Regions from separate parts of the Margalitia sp. FSL K6-0131 genome, predicted to be linked through region 1. Evidence: riboswitches for the same ligand, from Rfam matches in the RefSeq annotation. Region 1 holds a riboswitch; each other region holds the start of a gene.
The links. A riboswitch is a leader RNA that binds a small molecule or an ion and turns the genes downstream of it on or off. The one in region 1 is predicted to bind S-adenosylmethionine.

Region 2: linked by a shared signal. The riboswitch ahead of NSQ59_RS04235 (Fur-regulated basic protein FbpA) and the one ahead of NSQ59_RS05420 (SDR family NAD(P)-dependent oxidoreductase) in region 1 are both predicted to bind S-adenosylmethionine.
Region 3: linked by a shared signal. The riboswitch ahead of NSQ59_RS06895 (O-acetylhomoserine aminocarboxypropyltransferase/cysteine synthase family protein) and the one ahead of NSQ59_RS05420 (SDR family NAD(P)-dependent oxidoreductase) in region 1 are both predicted to bind S-adenosylmethionine.

Annotation. Positions count from the first base shown of each region.
Region 1 covers NZ_JBBOZS010000001.1:1,093,727-1,099,419, reverse strand. Annotated here, with positions in the region: gene NSQ59_RS05425 (Na+/H+ antiporter NhaC family protein) at 1-953, opposite strand, end outside; gene NSQ59_RS05420 (SDR family NAD(P)-dependent oxidoreductase) at 980-1,744, opposite strand; SAM riboswitch class I at 1,952-2,060, opposite strand; gene NSQ59_RS05415 (alpha/beta fold hydrolase) at 2,260-3,087, opposite strand; gene NSQ59_RS05410 (hypothetical protein) at 3,116-3,268, opposite strand; gene NSQ59_RS05405 (alcohol dehydrogenase catalytic domain-containing protein) at 3,528-4,550, shown strand; gene NSQ59_RS05400 (SDR family NAD(P)-dependent oxidoreductase) at 4,578-5,345, shown strand; gene NSQ59_RS05395 (bile acid:sodium symporter family protein) at 5,365-5,693, shown strand, end outside.
Region 2 covers NZ_JBBOZS010000001.1:839,996-845,688, forward strand. Annotated here, with positions in the region: gene NSQ59_RS04225 (LysR family transcriptional regulator) at 421-1,314, opposite strand; gene NSQ59_RS04230 (3-hydroxyacyl-CoA dehydrogenase) at 1,454-2,353, shown strand; gene NSQ59_RS04235 (Fur-regulated basic protein FbpA) at 2,403-2,603, opposite strand; SAM riboswitch class I at 2,670-2,773, opposite strand; gene NSQ59_RS04240 (GNAT family N-acetyltransferase) at 3,037-3,570, shown strand; gene NSQ59_RS04245 (hypothetical protein) at 3,613-3,783, shown strand; gene NSQ59_RS04250 (DinB family protein) at 3,819-4,328, shown strand; gene NSQ59_RS04255 (phosphotransferase family protein) at 4,325-5,329, shown strand.
Region 3 covers NZ_JBBOZS010000001.1:1,450,830-1,456,522, forward strand. Annotated here, with positions in the region: gene cls (cardiolipin synthase) at 1-1,121, shown strand, start outside; gene NSQ59_RS06890 (trans-sulfuration enzyme family protein) at 1,373-2,512, shown strand; SAM riboswitch class I at 2,643-2,755, shown strand; gene NSQ59_RS06895 (O-acetylhomoserine aminocarboxypropyltransferase/cysteine synthase family protein) at 2,878-4,179, shown strand; gene metX (homoserine O-acetyltransferase MetX) at 4,176-5,234, shown strand; gene NSQ59_RS06905 (homoserine dehydrogenase) at 5,288-5,693, shown strand, end outside.

The DNA.
Region 1 (5,693 bases):
GTTACGAAATTTAATAGAAAATCAATTCCGCCATTATATTTAATAAGTTCAACTACCCCGCCTATCATAATAGCTACAATGGCAAGATCCTCCATACTCATGACACCTTTGGCAACGGTTTGCAAAAAGCCGAGCAAATCATAAGATCCATAGGCCATACCAATTATGCCAGCAAATATCGTTCCTCCAAGTAATACGATTAAAACATTCACTCCTACAAGAGCTGCTATAAGGACAGCAACATAAGGAAGAACCTTAATGATTTCATAAGGATGTTCCCCACCTATATTTGCATGATTACCAAGTGTGATAATTCCAAGAATGATTGCAGTTAGAATGGCCCCAGGCAGCACAATAAAGAAATTGACTTTGAATTTGTCCTTCATTTGCGTGTTTTGAGTTCTTACTGCTGCAATCGTTGTATCTGAAATCATTGATAGGTTATCACCAAACATTGCTCCTCCAATAACAGTAGCCATCGCCAATGCCATCGAAATATCTGTTTGTCCTGCAATTCCTATCCCAATAGGAGCAAGTGCAACAACTGTGCCCATTGAGGTTCCCATCGAGGTGGAAATAAAGCAGGCGATAACAAATAGTCCCACCATTAATAAATTTGCGGGAAGAAAGGACAATCCAAGATTAACCGTTGATTCTACAGCACCCATTTCCTTAGCAACACCTGCAAAAGCTCCGGCCAAAATAAAGATTATTACCATTAAGATAATATTTGGGTGCCCAGCCCCTTTACAAAAGATATCAACCTTTTTCGATAACGTCTCTTTCCTATTCATTAAAAGTGCAATCGCACCTGCAACAATAATCGCGACACTTAATGGCATTTTTGAAAAGTCTTTTGAAAGTAGCCCTGTACCGATAAAAAGCAATACAAAGATTAGCAAGGGCAAAAGAGCAAGTGCACTTCCTTTATTTTCTTTTTGTATAGTAGGCATTTCTATTCCCTCCAGTTTATGGATCATTAGTGCATTGTCATACCACCTGTTACATTAATCCCTTGGCCTGTCATATAATCGGAGTATTTTGATGCTAGGAAAACAACGACATTGGCAATATCTTGAGGTGTTGCTGTTCTTCCTAATGGTACTTGTGAAATATCCTCATCTTTAATAGCTTCTGCATTTAATCCTCTCAACTTACCTCCTATAACTCTTTCATTTCTTTTCATATCTGTTTCAACGATTCCAGGACATACGGCGTTAACATTTATTTGATCTTTTGCTAATTCGATGGCCATAACCTTTGTAAAACCTAATACAGCATGTTTAGAAGCTACATAGCTCCCCATTAATCGATAGCCATTTTTACCTGCTTGCGAAGAAATATTAATAATTTTTCCTCCTTCACCTTGTTCTTTTAAGTAACGTGCGACGGCTTGACTGCATAAGTAAACTCCCTTTGCATTCACATCCATTACACGATCCCAATCACTCTCTTTAATATCGACGGCATAATCCAAGGAAGAAACTCCGGCATTATTGACTAAAATATCTACCCTTCCAAAAGTTTTGGTCACCGTTTGCACCATTTCTTCGACTTGTTCACTTTTTGCAACATTCGCCTGAAGATAGAGCAAATGATTAGTTGTTTGTTGTGGGTCAACGTTTATATCGATTGCTGCTACCTTTGCTCCACAGTCTAAAAGAGCATCGACAATTGCTTTACCGATTCCTTGTGCTCCGCCAGTTACAATGGCTACTTTCCCAGTTAGGTCCATACAATACATAATAATTCTCCTTTAAAAGCATTAAACATATTGGAATAATCGGATTAAAATGTGGTTAAATTTTGTTTTTTTACCTTCTTTTTATAGACGATATGCCTTATTTAATGAAGAAGGAATTAGTAAAAAGGAGCATCATTAATCCAAAAGTTAAAAAGAAAAGGCCGCTCATAAATAGAGAGGCCTTGGATTAACAAGTAGGTACGTCCTCTCTTATCTTTCAAAACTAATGTTTTGCAGGATTTAGCACCAATTCATGTTAAACATGAAAGGTTGCCGAGCTTCATAGGGCCAGTCCCTCCACTACTCTTTATAAGAGATACAATATGAAATTAAATTTACATCCTATTTGTATAGGATACACAATGGTTTCAGAAAAGTCAATTTTATTTTTATTGTGAAAATATTTTTTTTGGATTAATGGCATGCTCTTTTTTATTCAAATATTTATAGTTAGATAATTGTCGTTAGGTGACATGGCTGTGCTTTAGTAAATTATTTCACAATCTTATCGCATATCATAAATTATGATTAATAGACTCTTCCATTCGATCCAACCATTCATTTACTAAATGATTAAAAAGGTGTGGTTGTTCAATTTGCAAATTGTGACCAGCTCTATCCAATATAGCAAATGTACCTCGTGGATACTTGTTTAATAAACCAAGTGCATCTTTGTATCCAACTGAAGAGTCTTGTCTTCCTAAAAGGAATACACTAGGTTTATTAAAAACAGATTGATCAATCTCAAAAGTAAATCCATATTTATTCTTAACCTTATCTAAAAACTTTTCATCTCCAATTTTACAGCCACTTAAAATCTCTTGGTTGTATCTTAACCAAGTGTATTCATCAAGCACAACATTATTATTTCTAAAATCCTCTAATTCTTCCTTTGATAATTTTTCAATAAATCTTTCATCTGTTTTCAATATTTTATGTTTCTCAACTGTTCTTCCTTCTGAAAAAGGAATGATAACAGGACAAATAAATGCTGCACCTAGTACCTTTTCTTTTTGCTTTTGAATAACGCCCCTAGCTAAGTAACCACCATATGATTCTCCTGCGATTATGTACTCTTGATTAGGAATTATCGTTTGAATAAATTCTAAAACAGCATCCAACATTTCATCAGAACTACTTATGACATGATAATTTTTTGTTAAACCCATACCTGGCAGATCAATATAAATACGTCTCCATCCATCTCTCTTTGTAAATATAGGTTCCATACATCCAGTCATTAATCGATGGTCGGGTGTATAACCGTGTATCATAATAATTGGTTTCCCTTCCCCAAATTCTTCATAGTGTATTTCTGCTTGACGAACTTTGCAATATGCCATATCCTATCCCTCTTTTTTAATAAAATTCTTAACTAAAATTATATAATAGAATACTGCCAACCCCTTCTTGAAGATTCCCAATCTTAATTTGAACATCCAACTCCCTTTCTTTTTCGCTACACTCTTCTACTAAATTCACCATTGCTTCATAAGGAGCGATGAACAGCACTTTTACTTTCATTATCTTTTCCACCCATATCTTATAAATTCTAATTCAGTCATAGCATACATCCTAATGGAATGCAATTATGAGAAATGATGTCGGGTTGCTCATCCTAGATTAATTATTTTTAAAACAACCTTCCTATTATACGAATTAGTAATGAATTATCCCTTTATGCAGCAAGCGAGCTTTTCCCTATATCCAATATATAAATTGGTATTGGACATTCCTTTGAGATAACATAATAATTTGAATTATATAAACAGGAGGTGATAGGATGCGTGCACTTGCAAAAGTTAATCCTGGCCCTGGTGCCACCATACAACATAGGGAAATTCCCATCCCTAAGGATAATGAAGTATTGCTTTCTATTAAAATAGCAGCGATTTGCGGTACTGACTTGCATATTTATGACTGGAACCCTTGGGCTGCTAATGCAAACATCCAGATTCCAGGAATTATGGGACATGAATGTGTTGGAGAAGTAGTGGATATTGGAAGAAAAGTTACCTCTTTATCGAAGGGAGACCGTGTAAGCGTCGAGACACACATCCCATGTGGTCATTGTCAGCTTTGTTTGAGTGGGAATCCCCATATTTGTGAGAACCTACAATTATTTGGCTTGCAAACAAACGGTTGTTTTGCAGAATATGCAACAGTTCCGGCGATTTGCGTCAGAAAAATCCCTTCCAGTATTCCGGATGAAATTGCCTCTGTATTAGAACCATTAGGAGTAGGGGTTCATGCTGCTCAGAAAGCGGATATTACAGGGAAACGAGTGGCTGTTCTCGGAGCCGGTCCTATTGGAATATTTTCAGCATGTTCTTGTATGGCACTTGGAGCGGAATCCGTTTCAATTAGCGACATCCAGCCAAATCGCTTGAAGATAGCTTCTGAATGCGCGGATGTTACAGCTTGGAATCCCCTTACATCAAAGAGTACCGATGTATTAACTGGCACTAATATTCCAGATGTCATCATAGAGACCACCGGGAATGAACGGGCACTTCAAGAAGCACTGCCTCATTTGCGAAAGGGTGGGCAGGTCGTACTAGCAGGTCTATTTCCTGGCAATGTTTCTCTTAATCTATCAAATGATCTTGTTTTTAAAGAGGCAACTCTTTATGGAATACATGGACGAAGAATGTGGAGCACTTGGGACTTGATGGAAGACTTAATTTCGAGTAAAAAGCTCAACATACAGCCTGCCTTAACTCACCACTTACCACTAGAGGACTATAAAGAAGCTTTTCAAATTTCCCATAGTGGCGAAGGGGTAAAAGTTCTCCTAACACCTTAAAAATAGTATATCGAGGAGGTTTTTCAATTGAATCGTAACAAAATTGCATTGATCACAGGAGCTGCACAAGGACTTGGTTTTGCCATTACAGATGTACTATCCTCATCCGGGTACAAGGTTATTTTGTTAGACCGAAATGAGGAGCAGCTCCAAGTGGCCACTAACAAACTTGTTAATGAAGGAAAAGATGCCCACGGGATAAACCTAGATTTGAGCTTCACAGAAGATATCAGTCGGATTGTAACAAAAATTCATGAAGACTTTGGAGATTTTCATGTACTAGTCAATAATGCGGGTGTTAATTTCGTTAAACCAGTTGAAACCGTGACGGAAAAAGATTGGGATTTTGTGATGAATATTAATTTGAAAGCAGCCTTCTTTATGATTCAATCAGTAGCTCCATATATCTCTAATGGAGGATCTATCATTAATATTTCCTCTATTGCTGCAAGTAGTCCTCGTCCACTATCGGTAGCTTATGCAGCATCAAAAGCTGGAATAATCAGTTTGACCAAAACAGCCTCTATTGTCCTTGCTCCCCGGAAAATTAGAGTAAATGCCGTATGCCCTGGTGCAATGGAAACGGATCTTCTTGCAAAAATGGCTGTGGATATGAGTGACCTTGCCAGTGTTACACCAGAGGAATCGATGAAAAATTACTTAGGAGACATTCCGCTTGGTCGTATCAGTTCACCAGAAGATGTTGCAAAAACAGTGGGATTTCTTGCCTCTGAGGATGCCTCTTATATTACAGGGCAAGCACTTAATGTGTGTGGTGGATTAACAGTCAAATAGGGATAGGAGCTTTTCATGTATGATACGTTTTTTGCAAATTTTGATTACGAGGTTTCTGCCGCTTTGGATAATTTGTTGTGCTTATATTGGGTATACATTTCCCGAATGGTTTACTGGGATAAAAAATTGGACTTCATTTGCCCTAGCTTTTATCCTCTTTATCATGGGACTCACCTTATCAAGAGATAGCCTGAAGCGGATTATGACACATCCTAAGAATGCCATTATCGGTGTCATTGGGAAATGGATAGTCACTACTGGAATTTCTTTTTTCCTTGCCTGTCTTTTTTTTAGTCATCAGAATGATCTTAAGGCTGGCGTTATTCTTGCCGGCTCCGTTCCAAGTGG
Region 2 (5,693 bases), 250 kb from region 1:
ATTTTTTGAAAAAATTCTAATTAAGCGTAATTTTTCCGCCTATTTCTCAGATTGGGGCTTAACCTGGTTCCCCAACTGATAAGTGCGGCCCCTCTTAATCCAAGATTCGGGAATCAGCAGCTTTTTATCGCCAGATGAGAAACATATTCTTCCTTAACAACTTAAATAGCACACTAATTCCACGGACGACAACAACTATTGTCAAGACTCTATTAAGGGTGCTATTTGATCTGATGTTTTGAGACTATTTTCTATAAAATCATTGTAATACAAGAAGTATTTTACTGTGCTAAAATGTTTGCTAATCCATATGCCAATTACAAATGTTGTGTTTCCTTTATCTCGAGGTGAGCGACTACGAAATCCGTACGCCGATTAGCAAGGCGCTTGCGCTTTTCTTATTGTTCTGTCATTAAAGTATTAAATATCCAATGATAACCTATTAATAAATGTTTTGGCAATTTGGGAAGAAGGTTTGTTTTTGTGACGAACCCACCCATAAGGAACAATATTTTTATTCGGGGTTTTCAAATCGATGGTCATAATGTTTTGGTTATTCTTTCGATTTTTATGAAAGGAGAAGTCCAATCCTACGGTAACGGCTACGCCTTCTTCCACTGCATTTTCAATGGCAAACGTATTATTTGTTGCAAACAAAACATCAATTTCAGCAAATTTTGCAACATTTTCTTCCAGAAAGTTTTTAATAATATCATCCTCATATAGGACCAATGTTTCCTTTATTAGCATTTCTGGCGTGACGGATTTTTCACTGGATAAATGAGAATCCTTATTAACAGCAACAACCATTTTGCCTTCTAACACAGTTTCAAACACTAAATCACTGTTTTTCGGGATGTAATCTTCATCAAGCACCATCAAGCCAATATCCATTTTATTGGATAAGATATTTTCGATGATTTCCTTAGGTCCTTTCTCAAAAATTTCGATCTTAACGTTTGGAAAATCTTTTTTAAAACGGGCTACAGTTTCTACAAGTAAGTGGGTGGGACCAGGAATCGTAGCGATTCTTAATTCACCTGACAGTGTATGGTTGAAGCTATTCGCTTCTTCTTTTAGCTCATTCACTTTCATTAATATTTCCGCTGCTTTTTCAATAATCACCTTTCCTTCAGGTGTTGGTGCAGCACTTTGCCCCCGTGACCTTGAAAATAGCGTTACCCCCAATTCACTTTCTAACAATGAAATGGATTGGCTGATTGCCGACAAAGTAATATGCGATTTTTGGGCCGCCATCGTTAAGGACCCGGATTTGGAAATTTCGACGATATATTGTAATTGTTCAAGATTCATCTTTTGCTCCTATATTAAGTATTACTTAATTATTAATTAGTATATCTAATTTTTATTTAATTTAAAACGTTGTTATAATTAGGGGGTAATAAAAGATATTAATAAGGAAGCTTCTTTTAAGAAAAGAGGAGAAAATACGATGAATTACAAAAATATCACCGTTGCAGGAAGCGGCGTTTTAGGAAGTCAAATTGCTTACCAAATTGCTTTCAAAGGCTTTAATGTAAATGTATATGACATTAATGATGAAGTATTAGGCAAAGCAAAAGATAGAATCTCGGATTTGAAACAACGTTATCAAGAAGATTTAAAAGCAACAGAGGAAGAAGTAAATTCCGCTTTTAATCGAATTTCCTTTTACAGTGATTTAGCAAAAGCAACTGCTGAGGCGGATCTAGTGATTGAAGCAATCCCTGAAGTGGTTCAAATAAAAACAGATTTTTATAAAGAACTAGGAAAAGTAGCTCCGGAAAAAACGATTTTTGCGAGCAACTCATCGACATTATTGCCAAGCCAATTTGCAGAGGCGACAGGCCGTCCGCAAAAATTCTTAAATTTGCACTTCGCGAATGAAATTTGGAAAAACAATACTGCGGAAATCATGAAGCATCCTGGAACGGACGCGAAAGTATTTGAGGATGTAATTGATTTTGCCAAAGCCATCGGAATGGTTGCATTACCATTGCAAAAAGAGCAGCCAGGGTATATTTTAAATTCATTATTAGTTCCGCTTTTAGATGCAGCGCAAATGTTGTTATTAAATGAAATTGCCGATCCGGAAACCATTGATAAAACATGGATGGTAGCAACAGGAGCACCAATGGGTCCATTTGCGATTTTAGATGTGGTTGGAATCACAACCGCTTATAATATTACACTCGCCAAAGCGGAAGCAACAGGTAACCCTGACTATAAAAAACTTGCTGATTTATTGAAATCCGAGTATATCGATAAAGGAAAGCTTGGAAGAGGAACAGGGGAAGGATTCTACAAGTATCCTAATCCAACTTTCATGAACCCGGATTTTATACAAGCTTAATATAAAAGCAGATATCCCTTTCTAGAAAGGGATATTTGCATTTTCCAATTTAAAAATTTCTCCACCGGATGGAATCGATACCGCTGTGAGGGTGGTTTTTTGATTGAATTTTAAAATATTCATATTCCAAATCCGATAAGGTTAACTCAAATAAATGCTTGCCGTCTTTTTTATATTGATCAAGTTCAATTAACTTACTAATTAATTCGTTCCTTCTAGTTTCAACAGCTTCCCTTAGTAATTTACCCATAAAAAAATCCACTCCTTTTTAATGAATAAAGATAAGAAGAGGATTACTCGAATACTTATGAACCTCAACTTATCTTCCAAGCATATGCTTGCAGGAATTAGCACAGGATTCCATTGGAATCTGCTGCTGAGGTTTCATCGGGCCAGTCCCTCCACCTCTCTGGATAAGTTTCCATGACATGTTAATTTTATTATTGATAATAGAATAAATCCTATAATTCCTATTTGTCAACTTATATTTATTTCTATTTCCATTTTTTATGCCAACAATTTAGTGGCAACCGAAAACGGACACCGGAACAGGCGCAATCCATAAAATTAGAATAATTTATGAAATGCTACATATCTTTTTTTAGATTATGGAAAGTTTTCATACAGCAGGAATTTTATAGCAAATGTCGAAGATTAATAAAAAATCATTTGGAGGAAGAGGAATGCCTGTATTCAAAAATAATGTGAAATGCATTATTAGGACTGCAGCTTTAAAGGATGCTAAGCAAATTTTGGATTTAGAGTATTCTATCATTTGTGAGAGGGAATTTTTCATTTCAGTACCTGAAGAAATTGAGAAACCATCCATACAGGAACAAAAAGAATGGATTCATAAGATAATCGAAAATGAAAAAGAGACAATGCTTGTGGCTGAAATAGATGGCGGGGTTGTCGGCTGGATAGTATTTCAATCTGATAATCGTAAAAGATTATCACACACTGGTTCTTTAAGCATGCTGGTTAAGAAAGAATACAGAGGGATGGGAATTGGAAAAATGCTCTTGAAAGCATTATTAGACTGGGCAGAGAAAAATCTTTTTATCGAAAAGGTAAGCTTAGGAGTATTGTCAACCAACCTTAGAGCAATATCCTTATACAAGAGTATCGGGTTCTTGGAAGAGGGACGTAAAATAAAAGAATTCAAGATGAGTGAAAATGAGTATGTTGATGATATCCTAATGTATAAATTTGTATAAACTAATGTTAAGCTGTAGGACACATAAAAGGGGGGTTTTTCTATGACCTTCAAAAAAGCATTTAATATTGGTTATTTTATCTTTCTGCTCACTATGATGATTGTATACTTTTTCATTCCTGCCGAGCGAAAATTTCCAGTCATTCTTATGCTGACGGTGGTCTTTGGATTATATCAATTTATCTTTTTGTTTTATAAAAAAAGAGTTTCTTAATCAACGAGGGGCTGGCCTAAAAGGGAGAGGGTTTAATGAGTGATCATGAAGTGCTGGAAACGTTCAAAAAAGATTTGCAAAACTATTCATTAGAGCAGTTACAATATATTTCGGCTGAAGGTGTTTGGTCTATTGGGCAAATGTATGACCATTTGATTGTTGTTGCCAATGAGTACCTAGATTATATGGAAGCCTGTGCATTAGCAAAGGAAGAGCAAACGCTTGGAAAAACGGAGTTCGGGGAGAATTTATATAAATTAGGCGGCTTTCCCCCTATTAAAATCAAATTACCAACTGAATTAAATTCCCCGCCAAACAATTCGGCAAGCAGAGAAGAACTTACGAACAGACTGGATCAGGTAATCGAAAGAATGAGAGAATGGGAAATGAAAGTGGATGGTATCAATCCAAATTACAAAGTGAAACATGGGGGATTTGGCTGGCTAAATGCGAGGGAGTGGTACGATTTAGTCGGCATGCATTCCCGCCATCACCTGCGTCAGAAGGATGAATTAGAACAAAAGCTAAAGAAGGTTGTTAAATGACAACGGAAATCATTTTTGCTTCCAATAAATTAGGCCATATCCATAACGAGCAATTGCAGCTTATGCTGGATAAATTTCATTTAGGACAGCTGGTTTCCTCTACGAAAACGGCAAATGGGGCAATGGGACAGACGATGCTTATCACATCAACGGAAGGGAAATTTGTGTTGAAGGGAAACCCTTTGTATCCTGGACAATTGGTGGAGGAAAAATTTTTTATTGAAAATCTCCATAAAAGAACAAAAGTAAAGGTTCCCATTCCATATAGGATAGACGATTCGGAAGAAATATTCGGTTGGAGCTATTCGCTTATGCCATGCCTCCAAGGGGAGCATATGAATTCCGGTCACTTTCAAGCTTTATTGAATGCAGAGGACAAGCATCGACTTGCTGAAGCAATTGCAGAAACTTTAAGGGAGTTCCATCGTTGGAAAGTGAAGCAATTCGGTGAGCTTGATACCGGGCATTTTGGGATAGTTCCATTTAAAGAAGGCTATGTAAAATGGCTGTATAACAGAATTATGTTTTGGTTAGAAGATGCGAAGAAATACTCCGTGATTACAACGGATGATATAAAATGGACAGAAACATTGTTGGAGGGCTCTAGACAAAGCTTCGAAACATTTACTTCCCCAACATTCGTGATGGGTGATTTTAAGCCCGGTAACTTTTTGATTAACAACGGTTTGAATGGCTGGGAAATCAGTGGGGTATTCGACTTCACTAATGCTTATTTCGGAGATCCTGTTTCGGATTTAATAAAGATGATGATTTATTATATGGATAACGGGGAACAGGAGATAGCGAAACATCTTTTAAATGTTTATTTGGATGATATAAAAAATAAAGAGGCAGTAAAAAATCGCCTGAAAATACATATGCTTCAGCAGCGCGTTTTAGATTGGGGATGCGCAAAAGCAATCAATATGGTAACTTGGGACCCCAATCTTCCGTTTTCCCAGTGGGTGGAGACTTATACGAATTTTTTGGATAAAGAATAACCTTCCCAAAAATATTAGTAACGGGTTTACTTTAGAGGTGTAAACATTATAAAACACATAGCAAAACGCACTTGAATTCACACTATCATTCACAGTGCGTTTTTATTAATTTATCAACATTTTGGCGAATTTTAATTGCTTATCGTTTCCTAATTCACATAGTAAATCACAGAATATGAAATAATTATTGGAGGATGTGTGAATTTTTTGTGGTTTAGTACGTGGATTATGTTGCGATTACAGAGATAGTTGATTTGATTTTAATGGGTAACTTTCACGGCTGGATTAGTGGGGCTAAGGAGACAGAGCGAATGCTCCCCACAACGCATCTAAATAAGGTTCATTTGGTTTTTTGAAACATAAA
Region 3 (5,693 bases), 360 kb from region 1:
TCAATGACGGAGCGGTTATGTCACATGACAATGACGTTGAAATTTTCATCGATGGGAAAGATAAATTCCACACCTTATTTAAGGATATTGAGAAAGCGAAAGATCATATCCACCTTCTTTATTATATTATCCGGAATGACAATCTAGGAAAACAGCTAATTGAATTATTAACCCTGAAGGCGAAAGAAGGAGTAAAGGTTCGAATCTTGTATGATGACATGGGATCTCGCAAATTACCGAAGAAATTCTTTAAGAAATTCGTTGAAGCCGGCGGGGAGATTGCATCTTTCTTTGCCGCAAAAATTCCTCATGTTAATTTGCGGGTCAATTTTCGAAATCACCGAAAGCTTGCTATTATTGATGGAGAGATAGGCTATATCGGTGGTTTTAATATTGGAGATGAGTATTTAGGCTTAGATGATAAGTTTGGCTACTGGAGAGATACTCATTTGAAAATTTCTGGCAAAGCTGTTTATGCAATGCAAACACGATTCATTCTTGATTGGAATCAGGCATCCTCAAAGGAAATCCGATATGAAACAAGATATTTTCCTGATATAGAATCAACAGGAGATACTGATGTCCAAATCGTTTCGAGCGGACCTGATTCGGAATGGGAGCAAATTAAAAACGGATATATTAAAATGATCAATTCTGCTAAAAAATATATTTACATGCAGACACCATATTTTATCCCGGATGATAGTTTGCTCAATGCCTTAAAAATCGCAGCCTTATCAGGTGTTGATGTGCGCTTGATGATTCCGGATAAGCCGGATCATATGTTTGTGTACTGGGCAACCTATTCGAATGTTGGAGAGCTTTTGAAAACAAATGCGAAGGTCTATATTTATGAAAATGGGTTTATTCACGCGAAAATGCTTGTGGTGGACGGAAAAATTGCAACCGTTGGAACAGCCAATATTGATAACCGCAGCTTCCGCTTAAACTTTGAAGTAAATGCCTTTTTATATAGCCAATATATCGCGAAAAAACTCGAAAACATTTACAAAGAGGATATGAAAAAATCTCGGGAACTCACCCTGGAGGATTATCGAAAACGCCCAATGTATATACGTTTTAAAGAATCCGTTTCCCGCCTACTGTCACCAATATTATAGTGGAAAAGAGCACAGGTCCCTCGTCCCGCCTTTTGGGATTAGGGACCTGTCTCTTCATCCATGTTCCACTTTTACATTCCCCCTTTTTTTAAAAAAATCCTTTGACATCAAGACATTCCAGACGTACAATCTGTTTAATTAAATAGGCAATTTTTTAAGGATTGTTGCTTTTTATGTTTTTTAGGTGTTCGCTTCGAAAGCAACAAAGTTTATGAAAAGAGCCATAACTACTAATATGCGGGGTGTGGAAATTGGATGTTTCATTCGATACGAAAGTGGTTCATAATTCATTAAAAAACACGAATTCTATCCATAGCAAAACAACACCAATCTATCAAACAACGGCTTTTACTTTCTCGTCTTTAGAAGAATTGGAGGGATTCTACCAAGGAAAATCTCCTTATCTGTACAGTCGGACGGGAAATCCGAATACGGATGAACTGGGACAAGCAGTTGCAGCTTTGGAAGGTGCACCAGCTGGAGTGGCAACCTCGTCAGGACTGTCTGCCATTCTAGCGGGAATTTTATCTGTTGCAAAAGCGGGAGATCACGTTGTGGCAGCGGAAGACCTTTATGGAGGAACCTATCATCTATTAAAAGAAGAGCTGAAACAATTCGGTATTGAAACTACCTTTGTTCCATTTGAAAATAGCGCACAAGTGAAAAACGCCATTCAAAAAAACACAACACTACTCTATACCGAAACGGTAACCAATCCATTTTTACGAGTGGAGAATATCGGAAAACTTGTCGAAATTGCAAAAGAAAAATCTATTATCACGATGGTAGACAATACTTTCGCGAGTCCTTATTTAAAGCAGCCATATCTGGAAGGAGTCGACCTTGTTGTACATAGTGCGACCAAATATTTAGGCGGCCATAGTGATGTAACCGCAGGAGTTTTAGTGGGACACACTGACATTGTGAAAAAAGCACGTGAAAAAGTAGTCAACCTCGGCGCAAATTTAAGTCCATTTGAGGCGTGGCTTGCATGCCGTGGCTTAAAAACTTTAGCACTAAGAATGGAACGTCAGGCATTAAATGCTAAAGAGTTAGCACATGCGCTACATGCAAATCCTTCTGTAAAAAAAGTTTACTATCCTGAATATGTATCGGAAAAAGGGAACGGAGCCATAGTAACAATTGAATTAGGGGAAAATTGCGATATTAGCCGATTCTTTTCATCTCTTGGCTGGGTAAAAATCGTTCCTACCTTAGCCGGCGTTGAAACAACTGTTTCCTATCCGCTTGGAACATCTCATCGGGCATTACCGCCGGAACTCCAAGATAAAATTGGAATCAATAAACAAGTGGTTCGCATCTCAATAGGAATTGAAAGTGCAAGCGATATAATTAAACAATTTGAGCAAGCCATCCAAGCTTCCCTTTAATGGCGGAATTTGCAACACATTAAAAAGCGAGTATTTAAAAAATTTTAAAAAAACTATTGACTTATGAATTATCACTCTTCTATAATGCACATTAGAAGCAATTTTAAATTTTATGAAAACTAAACGAATACTCTTATCGAGAGCGGCGGAGGGACTAGGCCCTGTGATGCCCGGCAACCATCAAACACATAAGTTTGATAAGGTGCTAATTCCTACAGATCCATGAGATCTGAAAGATAAGGGGAGGAACCTGCATAACAAGCCCTCTTCTTATGAAGAGGGCTTTTTTAATTCCTCTTTAGAACCTCACCCCTGTCTTTAAATTTCTCGATGAAAACCTAATCAAAAATTGGAGGAATGTAAAAATGACAGAACAAAAACAGCTTCGCCCAGAAACTTTATTACTTCATGGAGGTCAACAAGCAGATCCAGTCACTGGTTCTCGCGCCGTTCCCCTTTATAAAACTACTTCCTATGTTTTCAAAGATACGGATTATGCTCAAGGATTGTTTGCTTTAGAACAGGAAGGTTTCATCTATACTCGAATTGGAAATCCGACTGTAGATGTATTTGAAAAACGAGTAGCCCTTTTAGAAGGTGGCACAGCAGCAGTAGCTCTTTCATCTGGAGCAGCAGCGATTGCTTTTTCCATTTTAAACCTGGCAGGTACAGGGGATGAGATCGTAGCAGCTGGTAACCTTTATGGGGGAACTTACAATCTATTTGCAGTCACCCTTCCAAAGTATGGTATTAATGTGAAATTTGTCGATGCAGATGATCCGGAAAATTTTCGAAAAGCAATCACTCCAAAAACAAAAGCATTGTTTGCAGAAATTATTGGAAATCCAAGCTTACACGTATTAGATGTTGAAGCCGTTTCAAAAGTTGCTCATGAAAATGGCATTCCATTGATTGTAGATAATACTTTCGGTACGCCATACTTAACAAACCCGATTAAATGGGGAGCAGATGTTGTTGTACACTCAGCAACCAAATGGATTGGCGGACACGGTACAGCAATCGGCGGTGTTGTTGTCGATGGCGGAAAGTTTGATTGGAACAGCGATAAATTCCCTGGATTTAAAGATCCAGACCCAAGCTACCATGGTTTGCGTTACGGAGTAGATGTCCCACAAGCCGCTTTTGCTACAAAGCTTCGTGTCCAATTGCTTCGTGACTTTGGGCCGGCATTAAGTCCAGATAGTGCGTTTTTATTTTTACAAGGTCTTGAGACATTACATTTACGTGTTCCGAAACATAATGAAAATGCTTTAAAGGTCGCGCAATTTTTACAAAGTCACCCTGCAGTTGAATGGGTAAGCTATACAGGATTAGAAAGTCATCCATCCCATGAATTAGCGAAAAAGTATTTCAAAGATGGCTTTGGTTCCATCGTGAACTTTGGTATCAAAGGCGGAAGAGAAACAGGACGCAAAGTGATTGACAATATTCAACTATGGTCACATGTTGCCAATGTCGGTGATGCAAAATCATTGATTATTCATCCTGCATCTACTACCCATCAGCAATTAAGTGCGGAAGATTTAAAACAAACCGGTGTAACGGAAGAATTAATTCGTTTATCTGTTGGTTTAGAAGCAGCAGAAGATATCATTGCAGATCTTGAGCAAGCTATTTTAAAGGCAACGGCTGTTTCGGTCTCATGACAAAAATTCAAACCGTTAGTATCGGCAACATGAAACTGGAAAATGGCGGGGTTTTAAATATTGAACTCGCGTATGAAAGACGTGGACCTGAGGATGCGCCGGTCATCTTGGTGTGCCATGCCTTGACAGGAAACCAGTTCTCCATCGGAACGGAAAGAGAGCCCGGCTGGTGGAGCGGGCTCATTGGCAGCGGTAAGTATATTGATACGAATCATTGGCAAGTCATTACATTCAATGTTTTGGGAGGCTGTGACGGATCGACAGGACCTTTATCTATCCATCCTGATACTCAGGACACATATCGCTCAGCATTTCCGGCAATAACCATCCGCGATATGGTTAAGGCAGAACGCCTGGCACTGGATCAGCTAGGTATTGGAAAGCTGAAAGCGGTGATTGGCGGATCATTAGGCGGAATGCAGGTGTTGGAGTGGGGAGTCTTGTATCCGAATGATATGGAACAGCTTTTCGTGCTTGCGTCTACCCCATATTTGAGTGATTACGGAATTGCTTTTAACCGAATAGGAATTGCGGCAATTGAAGGAGATCCAAATTTCCAAAACGGATATTATCAATTTTCTCATGAGGTAAAAGGCTTTGAGGTTGCTAGAATGGCAGGAATGGTAACATACCGGAGTCCAAAGCTTTTTTCGCAGCGATTTCGCAGGGAAAGCCAGTCGTCTGATTTATATAGTGTAGAATCCTATTTACATTATCAAGGTGAGAAATTAGCCAAACGTTTTGACGTGAATAGCTATCTGGTTTTGTTAAAAGCGATGAATTCCCATGATATTGGACGTGGGAGAGGCGGTTGGAAAAATGCAGCATCCGCTATCAAAGCCCATGTAACAGGAATCGGTTATGAACATGATCTTATTTATCCAAGCGAAGAGATTCGGGCATTTATCCAGACAGTAGTGAAAGGTGATTTTTATAAGGTCCCAACTGACTTTGGCCATGACGGCTTTTTAGTAGAATTTGAGAAATGGGGCCACTTGATACAGCATCAGTTAGAAAAAAACTTAATCGGTGTAAGTAGTGCAAAAAAACGATAGAGTGGGTGCACCTATCCAATGTGCTAGTTATTCCAAAAAGGAAAGGTGATGAAATGACGATTATTAAGGCAGCCCTCTTAGGATACGGTACGGTTGGTCAAGGTGTGTATACAGCGTTAAAAACCCATCGTCAGCAGTTGAAAAAACTCTTAGGTGCAGAGGTGGAAATAGCAGGGGTACTGATCAAGGACCCAAATAAGAAAAGGGATATTGATCAAGATATCCTTATAACAACAGAGTTTGAGGACATTTTAAATATTCCCGGTCTGCAAGTGATATTTGAAGCGATTGTTGGGGAAGAGCCTGGCTTCACCTATTTAAATCGGGCGATTGAGAAAGGAATACAGGTGATTACGGCCAATAAAGTAATGTTTGCCCGTTACGGAAAAGTACTCCTTCAAAAGGGGCAGAAATATGGGGTTAGTGTTGGCTATGAAGCAACGACTGCTGGCGGCGTAC